DNA from 2 places in the Paludibacillus litoralis genome. Region 1 is predicted to be linked to the other one. Evidence: riboswitches for the same ligand, from Rfam matches in the RefSeq annotation. Region 1 holds a riboswitch; the other holds the start of a gene.

Evidence for each region. A riboswitch is a leader RNA that binds a small molecule or an ion and turns the genes downstream of it on or off. The one in region 1 is predicted to bind thiamine pyrophosphate.
Region 2: another riboswitch for thiamine pyrophosphate. It lies ahead of thiD (bifunctional hydroxymethylpyrimidine kinase/phosphomethylpyrimidine kinase); the one in region 1 lies ahead of thiB (thiamine ABC transporter substrate binding subunit).

Annotation. Positions count from the first base shown of each region.
Region 1 covers NZ_JBBHER010000002.1:716,661-731,771, reverse strand. Annotated here, with positions in the region: gene WG921_RS04445 (hypothetical protein) at 117-536, shown strand; gene WG921_RS04440 (ABC transporter permease subunit) at 765-1,592, opposite strand; gene WG921_RS04435 (taurine ABC transporter ATP-binding protein) at 1,585-2,397, opposite strand; gene tauA (taurine ABC transporter substrate-binding protein) at 2,520-3,530, opposite strand; TPP riboswitch at 4,078-4,179, shown strand; gene thiB (thiamine ABC transporter substrate binding subunit) at 4,216-5,220, shown strand; gene WG921_RS04420 (ABC transporter permease family protein) at 5,217-6,803, shown strand; gene WG921_RS04415 (thiamine ABC transporter ATP-binding protein) at 6,790-7,506, shown strand; gene lpdA (dihydrolipoyl dehydrogenase) at 7,550-8,935, opposite strand; gene WG921_RS04405 (MAPEG family protein) at 8,952-9,347, opposite strand; gene odhB (2-oxoglutarate dehydrogenase complex dihydrolipoyllysine-residue succinyltransferase) at 9,433-10,644, opposite strand; gene WG921_RS04395 (2-oxoglutarate dehydrogenase E1 component) at 10,658-13,615, opposite strand; gene sucD (succinate--CoA ligase subunit alpha) at 13,651-14,526, opposite strand; gene sucC (ADP-forming succinate--CoA ligase subunit beta) at 14,864-15,111, opposite strand, start outside.
Region 2 covers NZ_JBBHER010000001.1:132,172-147,282, reverse strand. Annotated here, with positions in the region: gene WG921_RS00675 (tripartite tricarboxylate transporter TctB family protein) at 127-573, opposite strand; gene WG921_RS00670 (tripartite tricarboxylate transporter permease) at 578-2,092, opposite strand; gene WG921_RS00665 (tripartite tricarboxylate transporter substrate binding protein) at 2,114-3,064, opposite strand; gene WG921_RS00660 (UxaA family hydrolase) at 3,109-4,263, opposite strand; gene WG921_RS00655 (TRAP transporter permease) at 4,385-6,274, opposite strand; gene WG921_RS00650 (TAXI family TRAP transporter solute-binding subunit) at 6,331-7,362, opposite strand; gene WG921_RS00645 (UxaA family hydrolase) at 7,446-8,597, opposite strand; gene WG921_RS00640 (UxaA family hydrolase) at 8,608-8,889, opposite strand; gene WG921_RS00635 (Ldh family oxidoreductase) at 8,903-9,988, opposite strand; gene WG921_RS00630 (GntR family transcriptional regulator) at 9,985-10,782, opposite strand; gene WG921_RS00625 (hybrid sensor histidine kinase/response regulator) at 10,896-12,824, opposite strand; TPP riboswitch at 12,980-13,079, shown strand; gene thiD (bifunctional hydroxymethylpyrimidine kinase/phosphomethylpyrimidine kinase) at 13,140-13,943, shown strand; gene WG921_RS00615 (FAD-dependent oxidoreductase) at 13,936-14,916, shown strand; gene thiS (sulfur carrier protein ThiS) at 14,906-15,103, shown strand; gene WG921_RS00605 (thiazole synthase) at 15,106-15,111, shown strand, end outside.

The DNA.
Region 1 (15,111 bases):
AATGGCTCGCCGCGCGCTCCGGCGCCCCCGTCGACCCGCCCCCGATCGGACGAAAAGGGAAAAAACCCCTCGCAAAAGCCCCGGGAACCTACGTCCTCCAGAAATAAGGCGCCCAAATGCGCGCGACCGGGCCGGATACAGGGAGACAAGGGCCGCAGGGCGGGCGGCGGGCCCTCGCGGTGGCGGCGGTCCTTGTCGCGCTCTTCGGCGTTCTGACGGTCTTCTCGGGGGGGCGGGCGCTCTTCGGCGGCCCGGAGGCGCGCGCCGCGGTCGGCGACGCGGTTCCCTTCGTGCTCTGGTTCAATTTCATCGCCGGCTTCGCCTATGTCGCGGCCGGCGCCGGCCTGTTTCTGCGGCGGCCCTGGGCGATGCGGCTCTCGATCGCGATCCTCGCCGCCACGATCGCGGCGATGATCGCCTTCGGGGTCCACACAGCCCTGGGCGGCGCCTACGAGATGCGCACGGTCGGGGCGATGAGCCTCCGCATCCTCGTCTGGGCCGCCGTCGCAGCGATGGCCCTGCGCGCGGCCGGATGAGCGCGGCTTGCGCGGCGAATTGGTTTCCGGGCCGTCCCGGATAAGAAATCCGCCGACCCCGAGGCCCCCCTCCCCGGGGTCGGCGGCGGGCCGCGGCGCTGAAGAGACGATCTTCGCGCCGCGGCCCTCATGGCGCCGCGCAAGCGGAGGCTGTTTTCGCGCTCAAGGCCCGATCCGAACGACCGGCTCCCTGTTCGCGCACGCCCCCGCCCGCGGGCGGGCCATTCGTCAAACCCGTCCTTTCCATGGAATGAAGATCCGCTCCATGTATCGGATCAGCAGGTCGAAGCTGAAGGCGAAGACGCCGATGACGATGATGCCCATGATCACGGTGTCGCTGGCGAGGTATTCGGCCGCGTTCAGCACCATGAAGCCGAGGCCGCGTCTCGCGGCGATCATCTCGGCGGCGACCAGCGTGGTCCAGCCGACGCCGATGCCGATCCGCATCCCGGTGAAGATCTCCGGCAGCGCCGCCTTCATGATCACCTGAGTGATGACCTGAGCGCGGCTGGCGCCCATGGCGTAGGCGGCGTGGATCTGCTCGACCGAGACCGACCGCACCCCGGAGCGGGCGGCGATGGCCATCGGCGCGAAAATCGCCAGATAGATCAGGAACACCTTGGGGAATTCGCCGATGCCCAGCCAGATGATCACCAGCGGCAGATAGGCCAGCGGCGGCAGCGGGCGGTAGAACTCGATGACCGGGTCGAAAAGGCCGCGCATCACCCGGTTCACGCCCACGAGGATGCCGATCGGGATCGCGGTCAGGCAGGCCAGCGCCAGGGCCCCGAACACGCGCCCGAGGCTCGCCAGCGTATGCTCGGTCAGGGTGGAGTTGGAGACGCCCTCGGTCATGGCGATGATGAACTTGTCATACACGGCGAAGGGCGACGGCAGGAACAGCGGCTTCACCCAGCCCATCCCGGTGATGAGAAACCAGAGGCCGATCAGAACCAGCGCGGTGACGATGCTGATATTGCCGCTGTAGCCGTCGCCGGGCGCGCCGTAGATCTTGCCGGGCTGCGCCGATTTCGCGCGCGTGAGACGCTCAAACATGGACCAGCCCCGGATTTTCCGACGCGCGCTCGTCGCCATAGATGATCCCCAGGATGATCTCCCGCATCTCGATGAAGTCGGGGCTGGACTTGATGGCGCGCGCGTCGCCGCTCTCGAGGAAGCGGCGGTTGAAGTCGAGGTCGTAGGTATGGGTGATGCGGCCGGGGCGCGGCGACATCACGATCAGGCGCGAGCCGAGGAACAGCGCCTCCTCCACGCTGTGGGTGATGAAGAAGAACATCTTGTGGGTGTGCCGCCACACGCGGAGCAGCAGTTCCTGGATGGTCTCGCGCGTCAGCGCGTCCAGCGCCGCCATCGGCTCGTCCATCAGGAGCATGGCCGGATCGCAGGTCAACGCCCGCGCCACGCCGACGCGCTGCTGCATGCCGCCCGAAAGCTGATAGATCATGTGGTGGTGGAAATCCTCCAGCCCGACCAGCGCCAGGTTCGCCGCCGCCCGCTCGCGCCGCTCCGCGCGCGGCACGCCCTGCAGCTTGAGGCCGAATTCGGTGTTGCCCATGACGTCGAGCCAGGGCAGCAGCGCGTGCTTCTGGAACACCACGCCCCGATCCGCGCCCGGCCCCGTGATCAGCCGGCCGCCGAGCGTGATCTCGCCGGCGCTGGGCGCCATGAACCCCGCCATCAGGTTGAGCAACGTGGTCTTGCCGCAGCCCGACGCGCCCAACGCCACCACGAAGTCGCCGCTGTTGATCGTCAGGTTGACGCCTTTCAGCGCGACGACGGCCTCATCCGAATGAAGACCCGGATAGGTCAGGTTCACATCGCTGACGGTGAGAGCTTCCATATCCTGCCTTCGCATCGCATCCGGCCCCGGCGCGAGGATGGGCGCGTCTCGCCGGCCTCGCACGGGCCTCCGGAGAGGGAGCGCCGGCGGCGTCGCCGCCGGCGCCTGACGTCCTGGTCCGTCTAGTTCGCGGCGGCGTTGGCGAAATCCGCGTTCACGAAGCCGCTATAGTCCGGCAACACCGAGTCGATCTGCTTCTGGTCGACCAGAAACTCGGCCAGCCCCATCAGCGCCTCGCTCGCGCTTCCGCCGAGCCAGCGCGCCGACACCTGCTCGTCCAGCGTCGGGAAGGAGAGCAGGCCGAGGGTCTCGACCGCATCCTCGGGGCTTCCCCCGATGATGCGCACAATGCCCTGAACCTCGGCGGAATCCGCGGTCCAGGCCGCGCTGTTGGCGTTGAAGCCGTTATAGTGCTCCGCCAGAACCGCGGTGAAGGCGTTCATGAAATCGGGATGTTCGGCGGCGAACGCCTTGCCGACGACGAGCGTGTCGAATGTCGGAATGCTCGCCGCGCCGATCTCCTCGGAATCGGCCAGGACGGAGCCGCTCTTCTTGATCTCCGAAAGCGCCGGCGGCCACACATAGGCGGCGTCGATGTCGCCGCGCTGCCAGGCGGCGACGATCTGCGGCGGCTTCATGTTGAAGATGTCGACCTCGCGCGGGTCGATGTTCCACATCTTCTCCAGCGCGACCAGCAGGTGGAAATGCGAGGTCGAGACGAACGGCACCGCCACCTTCTTGCCCTTGAGGTCCTCCGGCGTCTCGATGCCGGAGCCGTCGCGCACGACGAGCGCCTCCGCCTTGCCGATATTGTTGAGGATCCAGAACGCCTCCAGCTCGACGCCGCGGCTGCTGGCCGACACCACGCCCGGCGCCCCCATGACGCCGATCGCCACCGCGTCGGACGCCATCGCCGTGCCGACCTCGCCGGCCGAATTGAACTGCCTCCAGTCGATCTCGTACCCGATCTCCGCCGCGGCCTTGTCGAAGGACCCGTCGGCGATCGCGGTGATGAACGGCCCGACCACCTGTTGGTAGCCGACCACGACCTCGGTTTGCGCCTGCGCCTCCGCGTGAAGGAACAAGCCGGCGGCGGCGAACGCCGCAACGCCTCCAAGCAGCCTGAATGTCATGAGTTCGCTCCCTGATATTATTGTCATGAGACCAGGCGTTCGGCCGCGTCAGGCGGCCCTCCTCCCTAAACCCGAGCCTCTCTCATGAGACAAAACCAACAAAATTTGAAAGTCAATAGAAGCTATATATCTCTAGAGGACCGAAACACGCTCCTGGTCGTTCCGAAACGACGGGGCTCTCGCGCGCGCCGCGGCGCGATTTCGGGCCGGAATGAAAGAAAGGCGCGGCGCGGCGGGCGCAGGAGCCGCTCCGCGACATCCACCTCGGAGCGATCGACGCCCGACGCGGAACCTCCGCCGGCCCGGCCGCGCAGGGCTCCGGCGAAGGCGCGGAGATCCGGGGCGCGCGCCCTCCCCCCGGGCCCGGCCAGACGGCCGATTTTGGGCCTCCACGCCATGCCTCTCGAATCCGCTGTTTTAGATAATCGTCATATTACAATGGCTTAGATACCTTATCGCGTGCGATAACGCGCGATAACGCGCGATAACGCGCGATAACCCGCGCCGCGCGGTCCAGTTGACCCCGCCTCTCGCCCTCTCTAATCTCGCTCTCGCCTCGGGGAGCCGCTGAAGCGGCTGAGACGCGCCTTGCGAACCCGCAGAACCTGAACCGGACCATGCCGGCGTAGGAAAGGCCAGGGGGAGTCCCTCCCGCCGCTCTTGCGCTGCGGCAGAGGAGACCAAGATGCCCCGCCTCTCTCATGTCTTTTTCGCCGCCGCCGCCGTCTCCCTCCCCCTCTCCGGAGCCGCGTCCGCCGCCGAGACGCTGACGGTCTACACCTATGACAGCTTCGTCTCCGACTGGGGGCCGGGGCCGCAGATCGAGGCGAATTTCGAAGCGGTCTGCGGCTGCGATCTCGAATTCGTCAGCGCCGGCGACGGCGCCGCCCTTCTTGGCCGGCTGAAGCTGGAGGGGAAGCGGAGCCGCGCCGACATCGTGCTCGGCCTCGACGCCAACCTCGCCGCCGACGCCGCCGCGACCGGGCTTTTCGCCCCCCACGGGCTCACCCCCGAGACCGACGTTCCCGGCGGCTGGGCCGACCCGCATTTCCTCCCCTATGACTGGGGCTGGTTCGCCTTCGTCTATGACAAGACCCGGCTGGCGACCCCGCCCGCAAGCTTCGAAGAGCTGCTGGCCGCGCCGGACGACGTCACCATCGTGATCCAGGATCCGCGCTCCTCCACCCCCGGGCTCGGCCTTCTCCTCTGGGTGAAGCAGATCTACGGCGACGAGGCCGGCGCGGTCTGGGAGCGCCTCGCGCCCCGCATCGTCACCGTCACCAAGGGCTGGTCGGAAGCCTACGGCATGTTCCTGCAGGGCGAGGCGGCGATGGCGCTCTCCTACACCACCTCCCCCGCCTACCACGTCATCGCCGAGGACGACCGGACCAAGGCCGCGGCGATCTTCTCCGAAGGGCACTACCTCCAGGTCGAGATCGCCGGCAAGCTGGCCTCGACGAAGCAGAACGCGCTCGCCGATCAGTTCCTCGCATTCATGCTTTCGGACGGATTCCAGAGCGCGATCCCCGAGACCAACTGGATGTATCCCGCGAAAACCCCCTCCAGCGGCCTGCCCGAAGAGATCGCCGCCCTGCCCGTCCCGGCGAAGACGCTGATCTATCCGGTCTCGGACGCGAAGGCCGCGCGCGACGCCGCGCTCACCGAATGGCTGGAGGCGCTGAGCCGGTGAGGCCCGGCGTCGACCGGCGCCGCCTTCATCCCGCCGTCCTGCTGTTCGGCGGCGGGGCGCTTGCGTTCGCGCTGGCGCTCACCTTCGGCGCGGTCGCGGTGCTGGCTCTGGCGGCGGCGCCCGGCGGCGGGATCTCCGCCCCCGATTGGCGGGCGTTCCGGTTCACCGCGCTTCAGGCGTTCCTCTCCGCCCTCCTCTCCGTCCTGCTGGCCGCGCCGCTCGCCCGCGCGCTGGCGCGGCGGAGATTTCGCGGACGGGAGGCGGTGCTCAGCCTGCTCGGCGCGCCGTTCCTCCTGCCGGTGATCGTCGCCATTTTCGGCGTCGTCGCGATCTGGGGCCGCTCCGGGCTCGTCAGCCAGGCGCTTCTCGCCGCCGGCTTCGGGCGGCTCGACATCTACGGCCTCCCCGGCATCCTGATCGCGCATGTCTTCTTCAATCTCCCGCTCGCCACGCGGCTGCTGCTTCAGGGCTGGGCCGAGATTCCGGCGGAGCGCTGGCGGCTCGCCGCGCAGCTCGGCGTCGAAGGGCGGGCGCTCTTCCGGCTGCTGGAATGGCCGGCGCTCCGCGCGACGGCGCCGGGCGCGTTCGCGCTGATCTTCCTCATCTGCGCGACCAGTTTCGCGGTGGCGCTGGCGCTTGGCGGCGGCCCGCGCGCAACCACGCTGGAGCTCGCGATCTATCAGGCGATGCGCTACGATTTCGACCTCGCGCGCGCGGCCGAGCTGGCCGGGCTGCAGTTCGCGCTCTGCCTCGCGCTCGCGCTTTTCGCCGCGCGGGTCTCGGCGCCGGCGGGGTTCGGGCCCGGGCTCGGCGCCGCGCCGCGCCGATGGGACGGGCGGCGCCGCGCGGCGCGGATGATGGACGGCGCGGTGATCCTGCTCGCCCTGCTCTTTCTCGGCTCGCCGATCGCCGCGGCCATCGCGCAGGGGCTGCCGGGGCTGACGTCGATGGGCGCCGGGATCTGGGCGGCGGCCGGGCGCTCGCTGATCGTCGCGCCGCTCGCCGCGGCCATCGCGCTCCTGCTCGCGCTCGCGCTGGCGGCGTTCATCACCGGGCTGGAGCGGCGGCGGCCGGAGGCCGGCAGGTTGGCGGAGGCGCTCGGCCTTCTCACGCTGGCGGTCTCGCCCTTCGTCGTCGGGGTCGCGCTTTTCATCACGCTTCGGCCCATGATCAATCCGGCCAGCGCGGCGTTGCCGCTGATCGCGCTCGTCAACGCGATGATGGCGCTGCCGTTCGCGCTCCGTCTTCTTCTGCCGCCGCTTCGCGAAGCGGTCCGGGATTACGGCCCGCTCGCCGCTTCGCTCGGCATGACCGGCGGCGCGCTGGCGCGGCTCGTCTATCTTCCCCGGCTTCGCCGCCCGCTCGGCTTCGCCGCCGGGCTCTCCGCCGCGTTGGCGATGGGGGATCTCGGCGTCGTCGCGCTTTTCTCCGCGCCGGGCGCGCCGACATTGCCGCTTTACATGTACGGCCTGATGGCGGCGCATCGGCTGGAGGCGGCGGCGGGCGCCGCGCTCCTGCTGGCCGGGCTCAGCTTCGGGCTCTTCATCATCTGCGACCAATGGGGCCGACATGCTGAAACTTGAGGGCGCGGAAGCCGGGCTCGGCGCGTTTCGCCTCGCCGGGGACCTGTCGCTGGCGCGGGGGGCGCATCTCAACCTGATCGGCCCCTCCGGCGGCGGCAAGAGCACGCTCCTCAATCTCATCGCCGGCTTCGTCGACCTCACGCGCGGGCGCCTCCTCATCGACGGGCGCGACATGGCCGGCGTTCCGCCGGCGCGGCGGCCGGTGACGATCCTGTTTCAGGAGCACAACCTCTTTCCCCATCTCGACGCGGCGGCGAATGTCGGCCTCGGGCTCGATCCGGGCCTGCGGCTCTCGAAAGCGGAGCGATCGCAGGTCGCGGCGTCGCTGGCGGAGGTCGGGCTGGCCGGGCTCGGCTCCCGCCGCCCGGCCGATCTCTCCGGCGGCCAGCGTCAGCGCGTCGCCCTCGCGCGGGCGCTCCTGCGCGATCGGCCGGTGCTTCTTCTGGATGAGCCTTTCGCGGCGCTCGGGCCGGCGCAACGGATGGAGATGGTGGATCTCGTCGCCACCCTTCGCGCCCGGCGCGAGTTGACGACCATCATGGCCACCCACGCGCCGGACGACGCGCGCCGCGCGGGCGGCGCGCTCTCATTCATCGACGCCGGGCGGATCGGCGCGCCGACGCCCGTGGCCGAAGCCCTGGATGCGCCGCCGCCCGCGCTCGCCGCCTATCTTGGCGGCGAGGACCCCGGGAGATCGCCCTGACCGCGGGCGCCTGAGCCGAGACGCGCCCGCCCGCCCGCCGCCGTCAGGCGTGGATCGCGCCGTCGCAGAGCGCCAGCGCCGCCTCGCGCACCGCCTCGGAATAGGTCGGATGCGCGTGGCAGGTGCGGGCGATATCCTCCGCGCTCGTGCCCAGCTCCATGCCGACGCAGATCTCGTGGATCAGATCGCCCGCGCCCGGCCCGATGATATGCGCGCCGAGGAGCTGCCCGGTTTTCGCATCCGCGAGCAGCTTCACGAAGCCGTCCGTGGCGAGGTTGGCTTTCGCCCGCCCATTGCCGAGGAACTGGAACTTTCCGGCCTTGTAGGCCCGGTCCTGCTCCTTCAGCGCCTCCTCCGTCAGGCCGACGGAGGCGACTTCGGGCGAGGTGTAGATCACGCTGGGGATCACCGCGTAATTCACATGGCCGGCGCCCTTCGCGATCTGCTCCGCGACCGCCATGCCTTCATCCTCGGCCTTGTGCGCCAGCATCGGCCCCTCGGTCACGTCGCCGATCGCGTAGACGCCGTCGACATTGGTGCGCCAATGCGCGTCCGTCATCACGAATCCGCGCTTCATCTCGACGCCGAGATCCTCGAGCCCGAGCCCCTCCGTGTAGGGCCGCCGGCCGGTCGCGACCAGAACGATATCGGCCTCGATCATGTGCTCGCTCTCGTCCTTCCGGCGCTGGAAGGCGATCTTCAGCTTCGTCTTCAAGGCCTCGACGCCGGTGACCGCGGCGCCCAGCTCGAAGGCGATCCCCTGTCGTTTCAGGAACCGCCGAAAGGTCTTCGCCACCTCCGCGTCGGCGCCCGCCGCGATCTCGTCCAGATATTCGATCACCGTCACTTCGGCGCCCAGCCGGCGCCAGACCGAGCCGAGCTCGAGCCCGATCACCCCGCCGCCGATGACGACCAGCCGTTTCGGAACGCTGGCGAGCTCGAGCGCGCCGGTGGAGGAGACGATCCGCTCCTCGTCGATTTCGAGGAACGGCAATGTCGCCGGCTCCGAGCCGGTCGCGATGACGATGTTCTTCGCGTTCAGCGTCTCTTCGCCGACCTGCACCGTCCCGGGGCCGGTGATCTGTCCCCAGCCCTTGATGTAGTCGACCTTGTTCTTCTTGAAGAGGAATTCGATGCCCTTCGTGTTCGCCTCGACCACGCCGCTCTTGTGCTTCTGCATCTGGGCGAGATCGGCGGAGAGGGATTTCGCGTTGATCCCGAGCTTCGCGAAATTCGTCTCCGCCTCATGCAGCATCTCGGTGGCGTGGAGCAGCGCTTTCGACGGGATGCACCCGACATTGAGGCATGTGCCGCCGAGCGCGCCGCGCCCTTCGACGCAGGCGGTCTTCAACCCGAGTTGCGCGGCGCGGATCGCGCAGACATAGCCGCCCGGCCCGCCGCCAATGATGATGAGGTCGTAATCGGCCATGATCAGGCTCCTTCGTTTAACCGTGAATCAGCGCCGCGATGAGCATCAGCGCCGTCGCTCCGAATCCGATCCCCCAGATCGCGGAGCGAAGATAGGGAACGCCGCTGACATAAGCCGGAACGTACAAGATGCGAGCGGCGAGATAGACCCAGGCGCAGCCGGCTGTGAAGCCGGTCCCCGCGCCGCCGAGGGTCACCGCGACGACGGCGATGGTGAAAAGGATCAGCCCCTCGAAATGGTTCTCCATCGCCCGCTTCAGCCGCCCCGCGGCGCCGGTGAGAAAAAGCGGCTCGTCGCGCGGCCCCGTGGTCTTCTCGGCGCCGAGCTGGCGGTTCGCGGCGACGGCCATCAGCGCGAGCTGCGCGACCTGCACGAGCCCGGCGAGGGCGAGAGCGGTGAGCTCGCTCGTCATGGCGCCGCCCGGCCGACGCAGATCCGCCGGGGCGCGGACGCGTTCGGCCCGCCCCCCGCGATGACGAAGACGCCCGCCGCCGTCATCACAGATCCATCAGCAACCGGCGCGGATCCTCCAGCGCATCCTTGACCCGCACGAGGAAGGTCACCGCCTCCTTGCCGTCGACGACGCGGTGGTCGTAGGAGAGCGCGAGATACATCATCGGCCGCACCACGATCTCGCCGCCGATCACCATCGGCCGATCCTGGATCTTGTGCATGCCGAGGATGCCCGACTGAGGCGGATTCAGGATCGGCGAGGACATCAGCGAGCCATAGACGCCGCCGTTCGAGATGGTGAACGTGCCGCCCTGCATATCGGCCATCGAGAGCTTGCCGTCGCGGGCGCGGAGCCCGAGTTCGCTGATCACCTTCTCGATCTCGGCGAAGCTCAACTCGTGCGCGTTCCGCACGACAGGCACCACGAGGCCGCTCGGCGTGCCGACGGCGACGCCCATATGGACGAAATTCTTGTAGATGATGTCCGTGCCGTCGATTTCCGCGTTGACCGCCGGAATCTCGTTCAGCGCATGAACGCAGGCCTTGGTGAAGAACGACATGAAGCCGAGCTTCACGCCATGCTTCTTCAGGAACTCATCCTTGTATTCATCCCTGAGCGCCATGATCGCGCTCATGTCCGCCTCGTTGTAGGTCGTGAGCATCGCGGCGGTGTTCTGGGCGTCCTTGAGCCGGCGGGCGATGGTCTGGCGAAGCCGCGTCATCCGCACCCGTTCCTCGCGCGCCTCATCCTCGGCCGACACCGGGGCGCGGGGAACGGCGGCGAGGGAGGGAGTCGACGGCGCGGCGGCGGGCGCCTCGACCGCCCGGGGCGGAACGCCGCGGGCCGCTTCGGCCAGAACCTCGGTTTTCGACTTTACGCCGCCTTCCGATTTCGCAACGGGTTTCGCGGGCTCGGCTTCCTTCTCCGGCGTGGATTCCGGCTCCTTGGCTCCGGCGGCGGCCTCATCGCTCTCGGGCGCGGCCTTCGCCGGCGCTTTCGCCTTTTCGGCCGGCGCCGCGCCTTCGGTCATCGTCGCCAGAAGCGCGTCGCGGTCGACGGTTTCGCCTTCCTTCGCGACGATCTCGTCCAGGCGCCCGGCGACGGGGGCCGGCACCTCGATCGAGACCTTGTCCGTCTCAAGCTCGACGATCGGCTCGTCGGCGGCGACGCTGTCGCCGGTCTTCTTCAGCCATTTCGCGATGGTCGCTTCCGTCACGCTTTCACCCAGCGTCGGCACGCGAATTTCGATGCTCATCGGAACCCCTTTCTCAACCCGTCAACGCATCGGCGACGAGCGTTTCCTGTTCATGCTTATGCTGAGCCGCGAGCCCGGTGGCGGGCGACGCGGCGGCGTGGCGGCCGACATAGCGCGGGCGCGTATGCTTGGCGTCGATCCGCTCCAGAACCCATTCGATGTTCGGCTCGACGAAGCCCCACGCCCCCTGATTCTTCGGCTCTTCCTGACACCAGATCATCTCCGCTTTCTTGAAGCGGGAAAGCTCCTTCGTCATGCTCATCGCCGGGAAGGGGTAGAGCTGCTCGAGGCGGAGCAGATAGACATCGTCCAGCCCCTGCGCGTCTCTGGCGGCGAGAAGATCGAAATAGACCTTGCCGGAACAGAGAACGACGCGCTTGATCTTGTCGTCCTTCTTCAACTTCATCTGCGACACTTGGCCGGCCATCTCCGCATCGTCCCAGAGCACGCGATGGAAGCTCGAATCCGGCCCCATCTCCTCCAGTTTGGAGACGCAATGCTTGTGCCGCAGCAGGCTTTTCGGCGTGAACAGGATCAGCGGTTTGCGAAAGCTCCGATGAAGCTGTCGCCGCAGGATATGGAAATAGTTGGACGGCGTCGTGCAGTTCGCGACGATCCAGTTGTCCTCGGCGGAAAGTTGCAGGAACCGTTCGATCCGGGCGGAGGAATGTTCGGGCCCCTGCCCCTCGTAGCCATGCGGCAGGAGCATCACCAGCCCGGACATGCGGAGCCATTTCCGCTCCCCCGGGCAGATGAACTGGTCGATCATGATTTGCGCGCCGTTCGCGAAATCCCCGAACTGCGCCTCCCACAGGGTCAGGCCGTTCGGTTCGGCCAGCGTGTAGCCATATTCGAAGCCAAGGACCGCGTATTCCGACAGCATCGAGTCGATCACGTCGAAATCGGCTTGCCCCTCCCGGATATGCTTCAGCGGGTAATAGCGCTCCTCGGTCTTCTGATCGACCAGGACGGCGTGGCGCTGCGAGAACGTGCCCCGCGAGCAATCCTGCCCGGAGAGACGGACCGGGAAGCCCTCCAGTTGAAGCGTGCCGAAGGCCAGCGCCTCGGCGGTGGCCCAGTCGATGCCGTCGCCGCGCTCGATCATCTCGCGCTTCGCGTTCATCAGCCGGACCACGGTCTTGTGCGCGGAGAAGCCGTCGGGGATCCGCGAGAGCGCGGCGCCCACCTCCTTCAGCATGTCGATCGGAGCCCCGGTGACGCCGCGCTGGTACTCTTCGTTGCCGACGCCAAGATGCCGCCAGCGCCCGTCAAGCCAGTCCGCCTTGTTCGGCCGGTAGACCTTGCCGGCCTCGAACTCCTCGTTCAGTTTCGCCTGAAACTCCGCCTTCATCTCATCGACCACGCCTTCGTCGATCAGACCGTCGGCGACGAGCGTTTCGGAATACAGCTGAAGCGTCGTCTTGTGCTTCTTGATCTCCCGATACATCCCCGGCTGGGTGAACATCGGCTCATCGCCCTCGTTGTGACCGAAGCGGCGATAGCAGAAGATGTCGAGCACGACGTCCTTGTGGAACTTCTGGCGGAACTCCGTCGCGACGCGGGCCGCGTGCACGACGGCCTCGGGATCGTCCCCGTTCACATGGAAGATCGGCGCCTCGACCATCAGCGCGATATCCGTCGGGTAAGGCGAAGAGCGGGAGTTGTGCGGCGCCGTGGTGAAGCCGATCTGGTTGTTGACCACGATATGAAGCGTGCCGCCGGTCCGGTGCCCCTTCAGCCCGGAGAGGCCGAAACATTCGGCCACCACGCCCTGCCCCGCGAAGGCCGCGTCGCCATGAAGCAGAACCGGCAGGACCATCGTCCGGTCGTGATCGCCGAGTTGGGCCTGCTTCGCCCGCGCCTTGCCGAGCACGACCGGGTTCACCGCCTCCAGATGGCTCGGATTGGCCGTGAGGCTGAGATGCACGAGATTGCCGTCGAATTCCCGGTCGGAGGAGGCGCCGAGGTGATACTTGACGTCGCCGGAGCCCTCCACCTCGTTCGGTTTGGAGCTGCCGCCCTGAAATTCGTTGAAGATGGCGCGGAAGGGCTTGCCCATCACATTGGCGAGCACCGAAAGACGGCCGCGATGCGGCATGCCGATGATGACGTCCTTCACGCCGAGCGCGCCGCCGCGCTTGATGATCTGCTCCATCGCCGGGATCAGGGACTCGCCGCCGTCGAGGCCGAACCGCTTGGTGCCAAGATATTTCACGCCGAGGAATTTCTCGAACCCCTCCGCCTCCACCAGCTTTTGCAGGATCGCGCGTCGGCCCTTCTTGGTGAAGGCGATCTCATTGCCGTAGCCTTCGATCCGCTCCTTCAGCCAACCGGCCTGCTCGCCGTCGGAAATATGCATGTATTGCAGCGCGAACGTGCCGCAATAGGTGCGCTGGACGATGGCCACGATCTCCCGGATCGACGCGGTCTCGAGCCCGAGCACGTTGTCGATGAAAATCGGCCGGTCCATGTCGGCCGGGCTGAAGCCGTAGCTCGCCGGATCGAGTTCGGGATGCCGCACCGGCGGCGCCAGCTTCAACGGATCGAGATCCGCGGCGAGATGCCCGCGGATCCGGTAGGCCCGGATCAGCATCAGCGCGCGAAGACTGTCCAGCACCATCTGATGAAGGCGTCCCTCATCGAGGGTCACGCCGCCTTCATGCGCCTTGGCGGTCAGCTTCGCGCCGATCACATCCGCCGTCGGCTCGGTCGGCCACCGCCCGTCCAGCGCCGCGATCAGATCGCCCGACGGCGTCGGCGGCCAGTCGGCCCGGGCCCAGGATGGGCCGCGCGCCTCGGCTTCGACAAGGCCGGGCTCGTCGCCGAGCGAACGGAAAAACGTCGCCCATGCGTCGTCCACCGCCTTCGGGTCCTTCGCATAACGCGCGTGGAGCTGCTCCATATAGGCCGCATTGTGCCCCTGCAGGAACGACGAGTTCTGGAATAACTTGTTAGCGCTCTGCTCGCTCATGATCCGTCCTCACCCGATTTGGCCGAAAACTCCGGTTATCGTCCCATCGCCTTCAGCACCGCCTCGCCAAGTTTCGCCGGACTTTCGGCGACAGTGATTCCAGCGGATCTCATCGCCTCGATCTTGTCCTCGGCGCCGCCCTTGCCGCCTGAAATGATGGCGCCGGCATGGCCCATGCGCCGGCCCGCCGGCGCCGTGCGCCCGGCGATGAAGCCGGCGATCGGCTTCTTCACCTTGCTGGTCCGGATGAATTCGGCGGCGTCCTCTTCGGCCGAGCCGCCGATCTCGCCGATCATGATGATGCTCTCGGTCTCGTCGTCCGCCATCAGCAATTCCAGCGCATCGACAAATTCGAATCCCTTGATCGGGTCGCCGCCGATCCCGATGCAGGTCGACTGGCCAAGCCCCGCGGCCGTGGTCTGCCCGACCGCCTCATAGGTCAGCGTGCCTGAGCGCGACACGATGCCGACGCGCCCGCGCCGGTGGATATGGCCCGGCATGATGCCGATCTTGCAGGCGTCCGGCGTGATGACGCCGGGGCAGTTCGGGCCGATCAGGATCGATTTCGACCCCTGAAGCGTCCGCTTCACCTTCATCATGTCCAACACCGGGATGCCTTCGGTGATGCAGACGATCAGCTCCATCTCCGCGTCGATCGCTTCGAGGATCGCATCCGCCGCGAACGGGGGCGGAACGTAGATCGCGCTCGCCGTCGCGCCGGTCTGGGCGCGGGCGTCCGCCATCGTGTCGAACACCGGCAGGCCGATATGGGTCGAGCCGCCCTTCCCGGGCGTCACCCCGCCGACCATCTTGGTGCCGTAGGCGATCGCCTGCTCGGTATGGAACGTGCCCTGGGAGCCTGTCAGGCCCTGACAGAGGACCTTGGTGTTTTCGTCGACAAGTACGGACATTTCAGTTCCTTCTGTTTCTTACCGAGACGCATTTTCGGCCGCCGGAAAGTGCGACTTTAGTCTCATGTTTCATCGCGGCCAGCCCCCCCAAAACACTCCGCGCCCCTTCCCGACCAACATATATCGGAGGCGCGGTCACAGCATTTGATTTTCAGGCTCGATCGCATCGTTCGCTCATGGGGCCGCGGCGCCCGGATCGGCGCCGCCGGGGCGCCCGGATCATTCAAACGCCGTTCTGACCATACGCGAAATTCCGACCAGTTCCCCGCTCCTGATTCGTCAGACGCGCAAACGGCCGACAGTGCGGCAATCGGAAATCCGGCGCGCAGAGGCACGCTTACCCCCGCACCGCCTTCACGATCTTTTCCGCCGCATCGCCAAGGTCGTCGCCCGAGAGCACGTTCAGCCCCGAATTGGCGATGATCTCCTTGCCGAGATCCACATTCGTTCCCTCGAGCCGCACCACCAGCGGCACTTTCAGCCCGACCTCCTTCACCGCGGCGACCACGCCCTCCGCGATCACGTCGCAGCGCATGATGCCACCGAAGATGTTAACGAGAATGCCCTTAACCTGCGGATCGGACG
Region 2 (15,111 bases), on a different contig from region 1:
CGCCGAGCCGTCAGCGAGCGGAACGCCCGCTCGCCCTGGTTGCGACATGCATCCTCGTCATAAGGGACCGGCGAACGGGCGATCTCCCCGCCGGGCCGCAGACCTCCGCTCGCTCGGGTCGCGAACCTAAAACAATGTCGGCACGTTGACCTTCAGCATCGCCGAAAAGACCACGTAGAGCGCCGTGACCACGCCTGCGGTCGTGAGGATGGCCACCCCGACCGAGCGTAGCGTGAGCGTCTGACCGTCCTTTATTCGCATGGTTATCGGGTAGAGAAGCGCAAGGTAGACGGCGCTGGCCGTATAGAAGCCGATCGTCGGGACCGCGGCGATATAGACGGCGACGGACGCCGAAACGCAGAGCGCGAAGATGAAGCCGCGATTCAGAACCTTCGTCGCGGTCGGCTCGCGGATCTCCCGAACGAGGGCGATGATCGCGGTGAGGCCGATCACGGCCAGAATCATCCTCGGGAACACGCCCGCGGGGTACATGAGGTCCGCGGTCTGGGCCCAGAAAACGCCGACCGCGGCGATCGCGATCAGATAAACGCCCGAGGCGTATGTCACACGCATGATCTCACCCCGCTCCCATGGCCGTTTTCATTTTCTCGCGGCGCTCGAGGATGAATGCGGTCACCACCGTCGCGGCGCAGAGCAGAATCAACACGATGGAGATCGGGCGGAACACGAAGACGTCGAGCAGATTGTCCGCCGAGCGCCCGATCATCAGCGAGAGGCCGAAGCCCTGCTCGGCGATCGGGCCGAGCACCAGCCCGAGCCCCATCGGGCCAAGCGGAATGTCCGCCTTCGACAGGAGGTAGGCCAGGAAGCCGGCGCCGGCCATCACGACGACGGAATAGAGGCCGTAGGAGGCCGCGTAGGCCCCGATGACGCAGAACACGATGATTGTTGGCGAGATGAAGGACGACGGCACGAGCAACACCCGCACGGTCGCCCGGATCATCACGGCGCCGACAAAGAGCATGAGGACGTTGGCGACGATCAACGAGGCCATGAACGCGTAGGCGACGTCGCCGCTGTCGCGGAGGAGGCCGACGCCGGGCTGGATGCCGAAGGCCAGAAGCGCGCCGAGGATGATGGCCGCGTTGGCGCTGCCGGGGATCCCGAGGCCCATCATCGGAACGAGCGAGCCCGAGACCTGCGCGTTGTTGGCGCTTTCGGAGGCGATCAGCCCCTCGATCGCGCCTTTGCCGTAGCGCGATGGATCGCGATCCCAGCGCCGCGCCTCATTGTAGGCGATCAACGATGCGATGACGCCCCCGGCGCCGGGCAGGACGCCGACGCCGGTGCCGATGAGCGACGAGCGCAGGATGAGCCACCACCTCTTCACGAAGACCGGAATGAGGGACCGGATCACGCGCCGCCGGGGCTTGTACTCCACGATGTAGGAGGAGCGGTCCTCGAGCAGCTTGAGAGCTTGCGAGAAAGAGAAAATGCCAAGGAGCGCCGGCACCATTCCGATCCCCTCGATCAGCGGCGAATAGCCGAAGGTGAACCGCGGCAGGCCGATGGAGGGATCGAGTCCGATCGTCGCCAGCAGCATGCCGAGCGCCCCCGAGAAGACGCCTTTCACCATGTTGCCGGAGGACATCGCCGCGATGGTGAGAAGCCCGAGGATCGCGAGCCAGAAATACTCCGGAGGGCCGAACGCGAGCGAGATCCGGGCGAGAGGGCCGAAGCTCGCGATCAGGATGACGGTGCCGACGAGGCCGCCGACAACCGAGGCGATCAGCGACGCGTAGAGCGCGTCGTCCGCGCGGCCCTGCAACGTCATCGGATAGCCGTCGAACGTGGTCGCGAGGGAGGAGGGCGTGCCGGGCGTGTTGAGCAGAATCGCCGAATTGGCGCCGCCGTAGATCGCGGCGGAGTAGATCGCCCCGAGCATGGCGAGCCCCGTGACAGGGTCGAGGCTGTAGGCGATCGGCAACATCAGCGAGATCGCCATCACCGAGGTCAGGCCGGGGAGCGTTCCGATGACGATGCCGCCGACGATGGCGGCGAGCATCACCAGAACGATCCGGGGCGCGAGGGTCGCGGCGAAACCGTCCGAGAGATAGGCGAGACTTTCCATTGCACGTCCCTCGCTATGCGATCACTTCGCCTGCGCTTCTTTGAACAAGCGGGCCGCGGCGTTTTCGTAGCCGAGGAGCGATTCCTCCAATTCGTCACCGGACATCCAGTTCGGCGACTGTCCGACCTTCTTCAGTTCCGCCTGGAGATTCGGATTGTCGTAAATCGCCTTGAACCCGGCGCGCAGGCGCGCCGCGACAGCGTCTTCGAGGCCGGCCGGCGCGATGAAGATGCGGCCGGTGCGCATGACGAGATCGACACCCTGCTCCTTGAGCGTCGGCACATCCGGCAACGCGTCGTCGCGCTCGGCGCCGGCGAGGGCGAGGAACTGCGTTCCATCTTTCGAGCCGAGGAAGGGCGGCAGGCCCGCGACGCCCGCATCGACATGGCCGCCAAGCACCGCCGCGACGAGCTGCGAGCCGCCGGGGAAGGGCACGACGGTGATGTCGATTTCACTGGCGTCCGCGATCTGCAGCGCGAGGAGATGGGAGCCGCCGAATTGATCCGCGGTGCCGAGCGTCAGCTTCCGGGGGTTGGCTTTCGCGGCCGCGATGAAGTCCGCGAGCGTCTCGTAGCCGCTGTCGGGCGCAGTCGCGATCGCGACGGGGTCTCCGGCCACCTGTCCGAGGAAGGTGAAGTCTTCGAGGGTGTATTGCGCGACGCCGGTTATCGGCCCGAGAGCGATCTGAGGCACGTTATAGGTGCCGATGGTGTAGCCGTCCGGCTCGGCGGTGGCGACCACGTTGGCGCCGATATGGCCGCCGGCGCCCGGCCGGTATTCAAAGGTGAAGTTGGCGCCGAACTCGTCGGCGGCGAATTTGTCCACGGTGCGGGCGATGAGGTCGCTGCCGCCGCCGGGGCCGAAGGGCACGACCATGGTGATCGGCCGGTTCGGAAAACCGTCATCCGCAACGGCGGGCGCGGCGAGGGCCGCGCCAAAGAGCAGGGCGGCGGCGATGGTGTGAATCTTCATGCGTTTGTTTCTCCCTTTTGAGTGTGGTCGAGCAGGTCCGCGTTTCAGAGCGAGCGCTCGAATCGGCTGACCGTGGTGACTTCTTCACCGAAGATCTCGGCGCGGGTGAGCCCTCCGCTCGCGACCTCCATCGCGGCCCCCATGACGAGCGCGCCAGCGTCCTGCAGGCTTATGTCGCCGCTCAGCAGAACTCCGACGTCGACGTCGATGTGGTCGGCCATGCGCGAAAGCGTGGTGGCGTTCCCGCTGACTTTCAGCGTGGGCGAGAGCGGCGCCCCGAGCTGGTTGCACTGCCCCGTCGAGAACAGGATCATCTGGCAACCGCCGGCGGACAGCGCGGTGATGGACTCGGCGGCCGGCGCGGCGGTGTCCATCAGGTTCAACCCCGGCTTCCGGGGCCGCTCGCAATACTCCAGGAAGTCCGCCACCGGCCGCGTCCCGCCCTTGAGGATGGCGCCGAGCGATTTCTCCTCGATCGTCGTCAATCCGCCGCGCATGTTGTCGGCGGTCGGTTGCTGGCCCCGGATATCGACGCCGCGCTCATGCGCGTCTTGCTCCACCCGCTCAACAGCCTCGATGATCCGTTTCGCGACATCGGAATCCACGGCGCGCTCGGCGAGGAGATGCTCGCCGCCCATCCATTCCGACGTCTCGGACAGGATGACGGATCCGCCGGCGTCGACCAGAAGATCCGCCATCGCGCCGACGGCCGGATTCGATGCGAGCCCCGAGGTGGTGTCGGACCCGCCGCACTCCACCCCGACGATCAGAGAGGAAATCGGGCAAGGTTCGCGCCGCTTCCGGGACGCGGCGAATGTCTGTTCGGCGACCCAGCGCACGCCGCGCGCCGTCGCGTTGATCGCGCCGCCGTCGCCCATCAGCGTGACGATCTCCACGGGCTTTCCGGTCGCCGCGATGGGGGCCGCCACCCGCTCGGCGGAGGTCGGCTCGAGGCTGACCACGAGGACCGCCGCGACGTTCGGGTTGGCGCCGAGGCCCGCCAGCGCCCGCACGGTCATCTCGTAGTCGAAACCGATCTGCCCGCGCCCGAATGAGATCGAGATCGGCACGGCGCCGCGGACGCTCGATGCGATGCGATGCGCGGTCGGGCTGGCGGTGTCCATGGCGGAGAGGACCACCACATGGTTCCGGATCCCGACAGACCCGTCATCGCGTCGATAGCCGAGAAACTCAGTCATCGCGCGACCCTCCCAAGGCGAAGTGGGAGTCCGGTTCTGGGCGCTGCGGTTGGTCTGATCATGGCGCTCTCCTTTGATTGCGCGGTTCTCGGGTTGGGTGCGGGGGACCCCGCACGGGTCATCATGCGGCGCCGGAGCGTGGCGCGGCGGCCCGCGACCGGCGTCTCAACTGCAAGGTCGTGACGAATGCGAGCAGGAGGACAGCGACGGCGAGCAGCGGCATGGCGCCCGCCACGATCCAGGCGAAGGCGAAAGCCGCCGACGCCCCCGCCGCCGCGATGTCGAGCGCCGACGCGGGGCCGACGAAATGGCGGACGGTGACGATCTGGAGGCTGACGGTCGCGACAAGCCAGGCGAAGATCGGCAGCAGCGCGCCCATGTTCAGCGGGAACGTGAGGATGTCGCCATGATAGATGAAGAGAAACGGCAGGATGATCGGCCCCGCCATCAGCCTCATCGACGCCCATGCGGCGCCCCAGAAACTCGTTTCCGCGATCCTCGACGCGACGATCACCGCGGTCGCGACGGGCGGCGTCACCGCGGCGTAGACGGCGAAATAATAGACGAACATGTGGGCGGCGAGCGGATCCACCCCGAGCGCGCTCAGGGCGGGGATCATCATGATCGCCACCATCGTGTAGGCGGCGACGGTAGGCAGCCCGCAGCCCAGAATGAGCGACGCCAGCATGATCAGCAGGAGCGCCAGGAACGTGTACCCGCCCGCGAGCCCCGAGAGCGCGCTGGCGAATTTCGGGCCAAGCGCGGTCGTGATCAGGGATTGCGCGACAAGCGATATGACCACGATGACGATCGCCAGCCCCGCGCCCTGCTGCGCGCCCGAGACCAATCCATCAAGGATTGTCCGGAGCGAGGTCACGAATCCCGTTTTCGAACGCCAGGTGGAGGGCCTGAGGAGCGTCGAGACGACGATCGCGGCGATGGCGAACACGACCGCGGTCGTCGCCGAGTAGCCGTTCATCAGGAAATAGACCAACGTCGCCATCGGCGCGAGAAAGGGAAGTATCTCGCCGCGAATGCACCTGAAGTCGGGCGGGTCGCATTCTTCGATATGGCCGGACTTTCGAACGATGAACGCGATCACGAGCAGGACCGAACCGAAAAAGAGAAGCGCCGGGACAAGCGCCTGCAACGCGATGTCCACGTAGCTGACGCCAAGAAACGCAGCCATGATGAACGCGCCGGCGCCCATGACCGGCGGCAGGACCTGCCCGCCGCAAGACGCGACGGACTCCATCGCGGCGGCGTCCTCGGCGCGAAAGCCCTGGCGCTTCATCGTCGGGATCGTGAAAACGCCGGTGATCGCCACATTGGCGACGGTCGCTCCCGTCACCGTCCCGAGGAGCGCGCTCGAGATGACGCTCGTCACCGCCGCGCCGCCCTTCAGGAGCCGCCCCATCCAGTTGCCGAGCTCCATGAACAGGCGCGTGACGCCGGTGGAGGCGAGAAGCGCCCCGAAGATCATGAAGAGAAAGATGATGTTGGCGGAGATCGGCGTCACCTGCCCGTAGAGACCGGTTCCTCCCGAGGATATCAGGAAGGTCATGGCGTATTCGAACGAGGGGTGCGACGCGGCGCGCATCGCGCCGGGGATGTTGTCGCCGAAGAAGAAATAGGACAGCCCGATCACGGCGAGGGAGGCGATTATGACCCCCCATTCCATCCAGCACAGGATGATGACGGCGACGATGATGGCGATTCCCGCGACCACCTGAGGCGTGGTCAGCCCTATTCCGAAACGAAGCTCGAGCTCTTCGCTGATCTGAAAGAAATAGACGCTCGCGGCCAGCGCCGCGACGAGGCACGCGATGGCGAGGGCGCGAAATGCGCCCCGCCGCCGCCGGGCCTGATCGACGCCCACGATGAGGGCGGCGAAGCCGACATGGATGATCGCATGCTCGCCCTCGGTGAACGGCCGCTCGAATGCGAACCCGAGGTGATAGAGAGCCGCCAGAAGCGCGGCGCCCGACGCGAAGACAGATATCCAGTTCATGGCTCTATCCCTGTGCGGGGAAGCGCGGGAGCGGCTCCCGCGCAAGCTCCGGGTCGCTATTCGATCAGACCCGCGTCCCGATACGCGCGGAGCGCGCCGGGATGCAGGTCATCGGCCCGCCAGTCGCCGAGGAGCCCTTCGCCGGAGGCGATGACGCGGAACGTCGCGGCGTAGTCCGGCAACGCGTCCGCGTTTTCGATCATGAACTTGGTAAGCTCGTAGGCGTCCTCCTCGGGGAAGTCCTTGTGGACCGAGATCGCGGCGGGCGCGAAGATCCAGTTCACGCTCCGGTCGCCCACCGCCTCCGGGATCTGATCGCCGGAGACCTTGATCGGCCGGAAGCGCATGCCCTCCTCCACCGCCTTCTGGAACGCCGCATCCGGAAAGCCGACCAGATAGATGTCGCGCCCGGACGCGAAGAGTTGGTTCACGACACCCGGCTTGAAGGCCTGTTTTCCGTCCGGCGAAATGACGATCTGCGAGATGATCGCCTTGGTCCGGTTCTCCGCCAGCGCCTCGTGCGAGGGAGCGGTTCCCATGAACTCCATATCAGGGCGCGTGTCCGGCATGCCCTTCTCGAAGAACAGCGCCGGCAGCCCGCCCCAATGCGCCTGCGCGCGGCGGCCGAGCGCCAGGGGTTCGCCATCAAGATCGGTCGCGGACTCGATCGAGGGATCCGTGGTCAGCACGCCGATCGCGCCATAAAAGCCGTTGAACAGCACCTTGACGTCGGTACGGACCTCGGGATGTTTCTCGGCGAAGAACGGCTCGATACCCTGTTCCGCGTAGGTGTAGTCGAGCAGGCTCGTACAGCCGATCGTGTTCACCCATTCGCCGCCCGTCATCAGATTCACCGTGATGGCGGTCGAACCCGGACCTTCCGCATTCGTCACCCGGAGCGTCGGATGGCGTTTCTGGGTCAGATCCTGAATGGCGTTGCCGACAGTGTACATGATCGAGCCGAACGGCGCGCAACGGAACCCGATTTCCTTCTCCTGGGCGCTTGCGCCGCTCGCGAGTCCGACAGCGATGAGCGTGGAAAGCGCGAGCGCGCGGCGTCCGGCTCTTGGCGTGATCATTGCCTTCATGGTGCACGTCTCCCTTTTTTTGCCGCCGGGTGCTTTTTTTACTCCCGCCGTCGCCCCCGGCGGGCGCGGCGGGAGGGTCGAGGTCACATCGAGGGTTCGAAACGGCTGATCGCGGTTTCACGCACATCCAGCACTTCCGAACAGGTGAGGGCGCCGGAGGCGACCTCCATCGCGAAGTCGAAGAGCCGCCCGCCAGCCTCGCGGAGCGGCGTTCCGCTTTCGATGACGTCGGACACGTCGAAATCGATGTTGTCGCTGAACGTGGCCACCGTGTTCCGGTTGCCCGACACCTTCAGCGTGGTCGCGACCATGCCGCCGATCGGATTGCCGACCCCCGTGGAGAAGAGGATGAGTTGACATCCGCCGGCCGCGAGCCCGGTCAACGACTCCACCGCAGGCGCGGGCGTCGCCATGAAATGGAGCCCCGCCGTCACCGGCGCTTCGCCGTATTCGAGCACGCCGACGAGCGGGGAGGTTCCGGCCTTGGACATCGCGCCGAGGGCCTTTTCCTCGATCGTCGTCAACCCGCCGCGAATGTTGTCCTTCGTGGGATTGGAGCCCCTGAGATCGATCCCGCGCGCCATCACCTCCTGCTCGAAGTCGTGGATGGCGTCGAGAAACCGCTGTCCGACATCCTCTGTTTCGGCGCGCTCGGCGAAGAGGTGCTCGGCGCCGAAAAACTCGGACGTCTCCGAAATCACCACCTTGCCGCCGCCGGCGACCACCTTGTCCGCGACGACGCCGATCGACGGATTGGAGGCCAGGCCGGAGGTGGTGTCGGAGCCGCCGCACTCGACTCCGATGGTGAGTTTCGAGAGCGGCTGGCTCGTCCGCCTCTGACGGCTCGCCTCGCGCATCAGCCGCGCCGCATGCCGGACGCCGTGCGCCGTCGCCTCGATGGTGCCGCCGACGAGCTGGATGTTCACGACCTCCAGCGGTTTGCCGCAGGACCGGATGCGCGACGCCACCTCTTCGGTCGTCACCGGTTCGAGCCCGATCAGGACGATCGCCGCGATATTCGGGTTGCGCGCGAGCCCCGCGAGCGTGTCATAGGCGATGTCCAGATCGCGCCCGAGCTGGCCGCGCACGAAAAGCGTGGTGACCGGCAGCGCCCCCTCCACCGCGTTCGCGACCGCACGCGTGACGGGGTTGCAGTTGTCCATCACCGAAACGACGCCGACATGGTTGCGAAGTCCGACCTGGCCGTCAGGCCGCTCATATCCAAGGAATGACATCGGGCGCGCCTTACCGGTCGCCGCGGGCGCGGAGCGCCTCGACGTTGTGGGTGTGGACGTGATCGCCGATCGCGATATCCGCGGTCGCCCTGCCGATGACCTGACCGTATTTGAGGATGTCGTCCCCCACGGACAGCGCGACGACCGCGCATTTGTGGCCATAGGGAATGTCGTCCCGAAGCTCGACGGCGCCCGTGCGCTCCCCGCGCAGTTCCGCTGAGGCGCCTTTTGAGGCCTGATCGATCAGGGTGGCGACGTTGTCGTCGGGGTGAAGCACGATCGCACGGGTCATTACGTTTCCTCGTTTATTGCTGGTCCGGACCATGTCCGCGTTCGATTGCGGGAAAAGGAATGTTCGCGCCGGCCCCGGCGGCCTTCAGCTCGTCGATGATGGCGGGCGGGAGCGGCACGCCATCGCGCTCCGCCGCCTGCTCCGCCTCATGGGCGCGCTCGCCGGGGATGCGCGCGGAGGGGCCGCCCGCCGCGCCATAATGCGCGGTCCAGGCGGCGATATGCTCTTCATAGGCCGCCCGGCCCTGCAGCAGGTCCGGGTTGAACACGAGAACCAGCGCATTGAGGCGCCCGCCGCCGCTGGCGACGCCGCCGGCGGGGTTGAGACTGTCGCGAAAGGTCGCGCCTGCGAGGCTGCCCGCAAGAATCTCGACCATCATCGCGAGCGCGAGCCCCTTGTGGCCTCCGGCCGGAAGAAGCGATCCGAGCAGCGCCGCTTCCGCGTCGGTCGTCGGCTCGCCCTCGCGATCGAGCGCCCAGCCTTCCGGGATCGGCTCGCCGTTTCGGGCCGCGAGCAGGATGTTGCCGCGCGCCGCCACGCAGCACGCCATATCGACGACGAAGGCCGGCCGGCCGGGGCGCGGCGCGACCATCGCAAGCGGATTGTTGCCGATCATCGGCCGCTTGGCCCCGGGCGCGCCGATGACCGGCGGCGTCGCCTGGAACATGAGCGCGGCGCAGCCGGCGTCGGCGGCGCGGAGAAGATTGACCCCAAGCGCCCCGAGATGGGCCGAGTTCTGGATCTGGCACGCCACGACCGGATGCTCGGCGGCCAGAGCCAGCGCCTGATCCACCGCCCGCGGGCCCGCGACCTGCCCGAGGATTCCGCCGGCCTGATAGGTGAAGACCGGAGCCGACGGCGGCGGCGGGTTCGGCGCTTCTCGCGCGATCTCTCCGGCGGCGATCTTCTTGAGGTAATCGCAGAGCCGCGCGAGACCATGGGTGCGAAAGCCGCGCATATCGCATCTGACGAGGGTTCGCGCCGCCAGCGCGGCGTCGTCCTCCGGGATTCCGGCCGCGCCCAACATCGCCGCGGCCCAGCGCTCCAGATCCGCGCGGCGCACGCGCGGCGGCGGGGGAGCGGCCGCCGGACCGGTCATAGCACGAACCTCTGATAACGCTTCAGCGCCTCGATCGCCTCCCGGATGCCGTTGCGCCTGAGGCGCTCCGCTCCTGCGGCGTCCCCGGCCGTCATCGCTTCGAGCACGAGGCGAAGGTTGCGCAGCCCTTGTTCGGCGCGGCCGGGCAGCACGACGACGCGGCGCAACGTGACCTGGGTCTGGTCGCGAACGCTGTCGAGCATATCGGTCAAAACAGGATTGGCCGCCGCCTCGATCACCGCATCGCGGAAGCGCTGGAACAGCTTTTCATAGAGGTGAAGCTCGCCGGCGAGCACCCGCTCCTCGAAATCGCCGGCGGATTCGGCCAGGAACCCCGCCCAGATGTCGAGGTTCCCATTCTCCACGGATCTCCGGACGGCGAGACCTTCCAGAACCTCTCTCACATCGTAAATCTCGAAAACCTGACTGAGCTCCAGCCGCCGGGCGACGGCGCCTCGGTTCGGCGTGCGCTCGACCAGGCCGCGCAGCTCCAGCGCGGCGAGCGCCTCGCGCACCTTGGCGCGCGAAACCCCGAACTCGCGCGCGAGTTCCTGTTCCTTGAGCTTCGTTCCCGGCGCGATCTCGTGCTGGGCGAGTTTCACACGCAATTGGTCCACGAGCTTTTGAACGTCCGACGCGTTCGCCTTCGTCGGCGCGCCTTTCGTCAGGTTTTCCAGAGCTTGATGATCGGGTTTCACGCGCGTTTCCTTATCGTTGAAAGCAGCCTGATTTTTGTCAGCAATTTTGTCAACAACTTTGATGACAAATGGCGCGCGCCAGGCTGTATGGCGCAAGACGGCGGCGCTCCCGGCGCCGCGACGACTGCGAACGCCAGGAGCGCTGTGGCTAGATTGGGTCGCTCCTCAGTTTGGATTCCGATTGATCCATACCGCGAACGGCCCGGCTTTCAGAGGCCGGAATGGGCGCGCGCGTCGACGTGAGCCGCATGTTGATCGCCCACCGCGGCGATCGCCTTCGCGAGATCCTGTTCCGTGAAGGGTTTCGGCAGTCGGTGCGCCTCGACGGCCGCGCCTTCCGGCAGGTCGGAATATCCCGAAGCGATGATCACCTTGAGATCGGGCTTCACGGCCCTCGCCCGTTCGATCAGTTCCGCTCCCATCATTTTCGGCATGGCGAAGTCGGTGATCAGGAGATCGACATCTTCCCTCTCAAGAATCTCCAACGCCACGCCGCCGGAATGGGCCTCCAGCGCGACATGCCCCATGTCGGTGAGGGTCAGGACCGTGTTCAGCAGAACGATCGGTTCGTCGTCCACCACGAGAATGCGCAATTTCGCGCCGTTCACGGGCGCCTCGCCGCCTTTTTCGGGCGCGCTTTCGGCGCTCGGGGCCGCGACCGGCAGCCAGATCTCCGCCGTCGTCCCGCGCTGGATCTCGCTGCGAAGAACCAGACGCCCCCCGGATTGCTCGACGATCCCCTTCACCATGGAAAGGCCCAACCCTGTTCCCTTTCCGATATCCTTGGTCGTGAAAAACGGCTCGGTGGCGCGGGTGAGGGTTTCCTTGTCCATGCCCTCTCCCTGATCCTCGATCGACAGGCGAATGAACGTCTCTCCCTCAGCGTTCGGTTCGACCGCGCGCGCGCGAAAAATGATCTCGCCGCCCTTCGGCATCGCGTCGCGGGCGTTGACCGCCAGGTTCATGACCGCAAGCTCGAGCTGCACGCGATCGGTCAGCACGGGGTCAAGCGCGCGCGGAAAGTCGGTCCGGATGGTTATGCCTTGGCCGATCGTACGCTGGAGCAGCTCCGTCGTCTCGTTCAGGGAGCCGAGGATGTCGGTCGGCTCGAGTTTCAGTTTCTGCTTGCGCGCGAAAGCCAGCATCCGCTGGGTCAGCGCCGCGCCGCGTTCAGCCGCCTCGATCGCGCTGTTGATGAACCCGGCCCCGTCCTCGCCGTTCTCCTGACGGCGTTGCGCCAGCCTGAGCCCGCCCATGATCGCCGCGAGCAGATTGTTGAAATCGTGCGCCACGCCTCCGGTGAGCTGGCCGATGGCGTCCATCTTCTGCGCCTGATGGAGTTGCTCTCGCGACTGCTCGAGCGCTTCCTCGGCGATCTTCCTCTCCGTCAGGTCGCGGGTGATCTTGGTGTAGCCGAGCAACACGCCGCCCTCGCTGCGGATCGGGTCGATCACGACATGCGCCCAGAAGCGCGATCCATCCTTCCGCAGCCGCCAGCCTTCGGCCTCGAACCGCCCTTCCGACGCCGCTGTCGACAAGGCCTTCTGCGGGACGCCGGCCGCCCGGTCCTCGGGCGGATAGAACCGGGAGAAATCCTGTCCGATGATTTCGCGCTCCGAATAGCCCTTGAAGCGCTCCGCGCCGGCGTTCCAGCTCGAGACCCGGCCCTCGGGGTCGAGCATGTAGATCGCGTAATCCGTCACGCCCTGCACGAGCAGGCGAAAGCGCTCCTCGCTCTTTCGCAACTCCTCCTCGGTCTTCATCTGCTCCGTGGAATCGCGCGCGATCATGGCGAACCCCGCGAGGACGCCGCTCTCATCGCGTATGGGTTCGATCGCGACATTGGCCCAGAAGCGCGCGCCGTCCTTCCGGACGCGCCACCCTTCGGCCTCGAACAGACCGCTGGTCGACGCGCTGGCGAGCGCTGCGTCGGGCGAGCCCGCCGCGCGATCCTCAGGCGCGTAGAAACGAGAGAGATGGGCGCCGACGATCTCCTCGGACCGGTAGCCATACAGCCGTTCAGCGCCCGCGTTCCAGCTCGCGACCACCCCGTCGCGATCGAGCGCAAGGATTGCGTAGCCGGTGACGCTCCGGATCAACAGATCCGCGCAGCCTATGGAAAGAGATCCGTCCACCATTCCGAATCAGATCCTTTCAACGCGCCGCGGACCCTCCATATTAACACATATTGACCGGCCGCCATGGCCGCATTCCGATCGCGGCGCCGGCGCCGAAAGCCAGCCGCGCGTAGGCGCCTCCATTGACAGAGCGCCGTAACAAAAATAGCCTCTCTTCATAACCGTTGGGGTGCCGGATACCGGCTGAGAGGCGCAAGCCGACCCATCGAACCTGATCCGGGTCATACCGGCGGAGGGAACGGTGACTTCGCAGCCGAGGCTGCAACTCCCGCAACTCGCCGCCCACGATCCGATCTGACACGGAGGGTGGACGTAGTGGCGTATCAGGCGTTGAGCATCGCGGGCTCGGACAGCGGCGGCGGAGCGGGCGTTCAGGCCGATCTCAAGACGTTCTCCGCGCTCGGGGTCTATGGCGCGACCGCGATCACCGCGATCACCGCGCAGAACACCTGCGCCGTGGCCATGATCGAGGCGGTCAGCCCCGCGATGATCCGCGCCCAGATCAAGGCGGTGTTCGACGATCTCGCCATCGGCGCGGTCAAGGTCGGCATGCTGGGCGGCCCCGAGGCGATCGCCGCGGCCGCCGGGGAACTCGCCGGGCGCGACGTTCCGGTGGTGCTCGATCCGGTGATGGTGGCCAAATCGGGCGATATGCTGCTGCCCGAGGACGCGACCGACGCGCTGCGCAGCCTGATGCTGCCGCGCGCCGCCCTGCTCACCCCCAATCTGCCGGAGGCCGCCCGGCTGCTCGACCGCGCCGAGGCCCGCGACGAGGCCGAAATGCGTGATCAGGGCCGCGCGCTGATCGGCCTGGGCGCGGGCGCCGTATTGATGAAGGGCGGGCACGGCTCCGGGCCCGATTGCATCGATCTTCTCGTGCTGCCGGAGCGGGAAGAGCGGCTCACCGCGCCGCGCCGCGCCACGCGCAACACCCATGGGACCGGCTGCACCCTCTCAGCGGCGATCGCGGCGGGCCTTGCGCGCGGGTGTGGCCTGTCTGAAGCGGTGCGCGCCGCGCATCGGTATCTCCAGGGCGCGATCGCAGCGGCGGATGGGCTCGCCATCGGTCAGGGCCACGGACCGGTGCATCACTTCCACGAGGTCTGGCGCGATGTCTGAGGTCACCATTCTCGGCGCCGGCGTGGCCGGGCTCTGGGCGGCGCGGGCCTTGCTGGCGCATGGCGTCCGGCCGCAGATCCTCGACCGCGCCGGCCCGCCGGGGCCGCATGGCTGTTCGTGGTGGGCGGGCGGCATGCTGGCGCCGCATTGCGAGGGCGCGGAGAGCGAGCCCGCCGTGGTCGCCCATGGCGCCGCCGCCGCTGCGGCTTGGAGCGCGGTCACAACGGTGCGGCGCGCCGGCACCCTGGTGCTCACGCTTGAACGAGACCATGTCGACCTCGACCGTTTCGCCGCCCGCACCACCGGCCACCGCACGGTGGCGGCGGAGGAAATCGCCGATCTGGAGCCGCATCTGGGCGGGCGGCGCCGGCGCGGGCTGTTCTTCGAGGACGAGGCGCATCTCGTCCCGCGGCGCGCGCTGGCGGACCTCACGGCGGCGCTGGCGGCGGAGGGCGTGACGGTGTGGCGCGCCGAAGCCGACCCCTCCGACCTGCCCGGCCTGGTGATCGACTGCCGCGGGATCGCGGCGCGGGCCGATCTGCCGAATCTGCGGCCGGTGCGCGGCGAAATGGTGGTGCTGCGCTCGCCCGAGATTGAACTGACGCGCCCGGTGCGCCTGCTGCATCCGCGTCATCCGCTCTACATCGTCCCCCGCGGCGGCGGGGTGTTCATGCTCGGCGCCACCCAGATCGAAAGCGCCGCGCGCGGTCCGGTCACCGCCCGATCGGCGCTGGAGCTGCTTTCGGCGGCTTATGCGCTCGATCCGCGCTTCGGCGAGGCGGAAATCGTCGAGTTCGGCGCCGACCTGCGCCCCGCCTTTCCCGACAATGTCCCGCGCATCGTGCGGCGCGGGCGCGTGCTGCATCTCAACGGGCTGTTCCGCCACGGCTATCTGATGGCGCCCGCGCTGGCGCGCCAGGCCGCGGCGTATGTCGCCACCTCAGAAAAGGGAGATCTTTTCCATGATGATTGACGTCAACGGCGCCCCCCGCGAGATCGACGCCGCGACCCTCGATATCGCGCTGGAGCAGCTCGGCTGGGGCGGCGCGCGTGTGGCCACGGCGTTGAACGGGCGCTTCATACCCGCCTCGGCCCGGCCGGACACGCCCGTGGCGGAGGGCGACCGGCTGGAAGTCCTCGCCGCGATGCAGGGGGGCTGACGATGCGC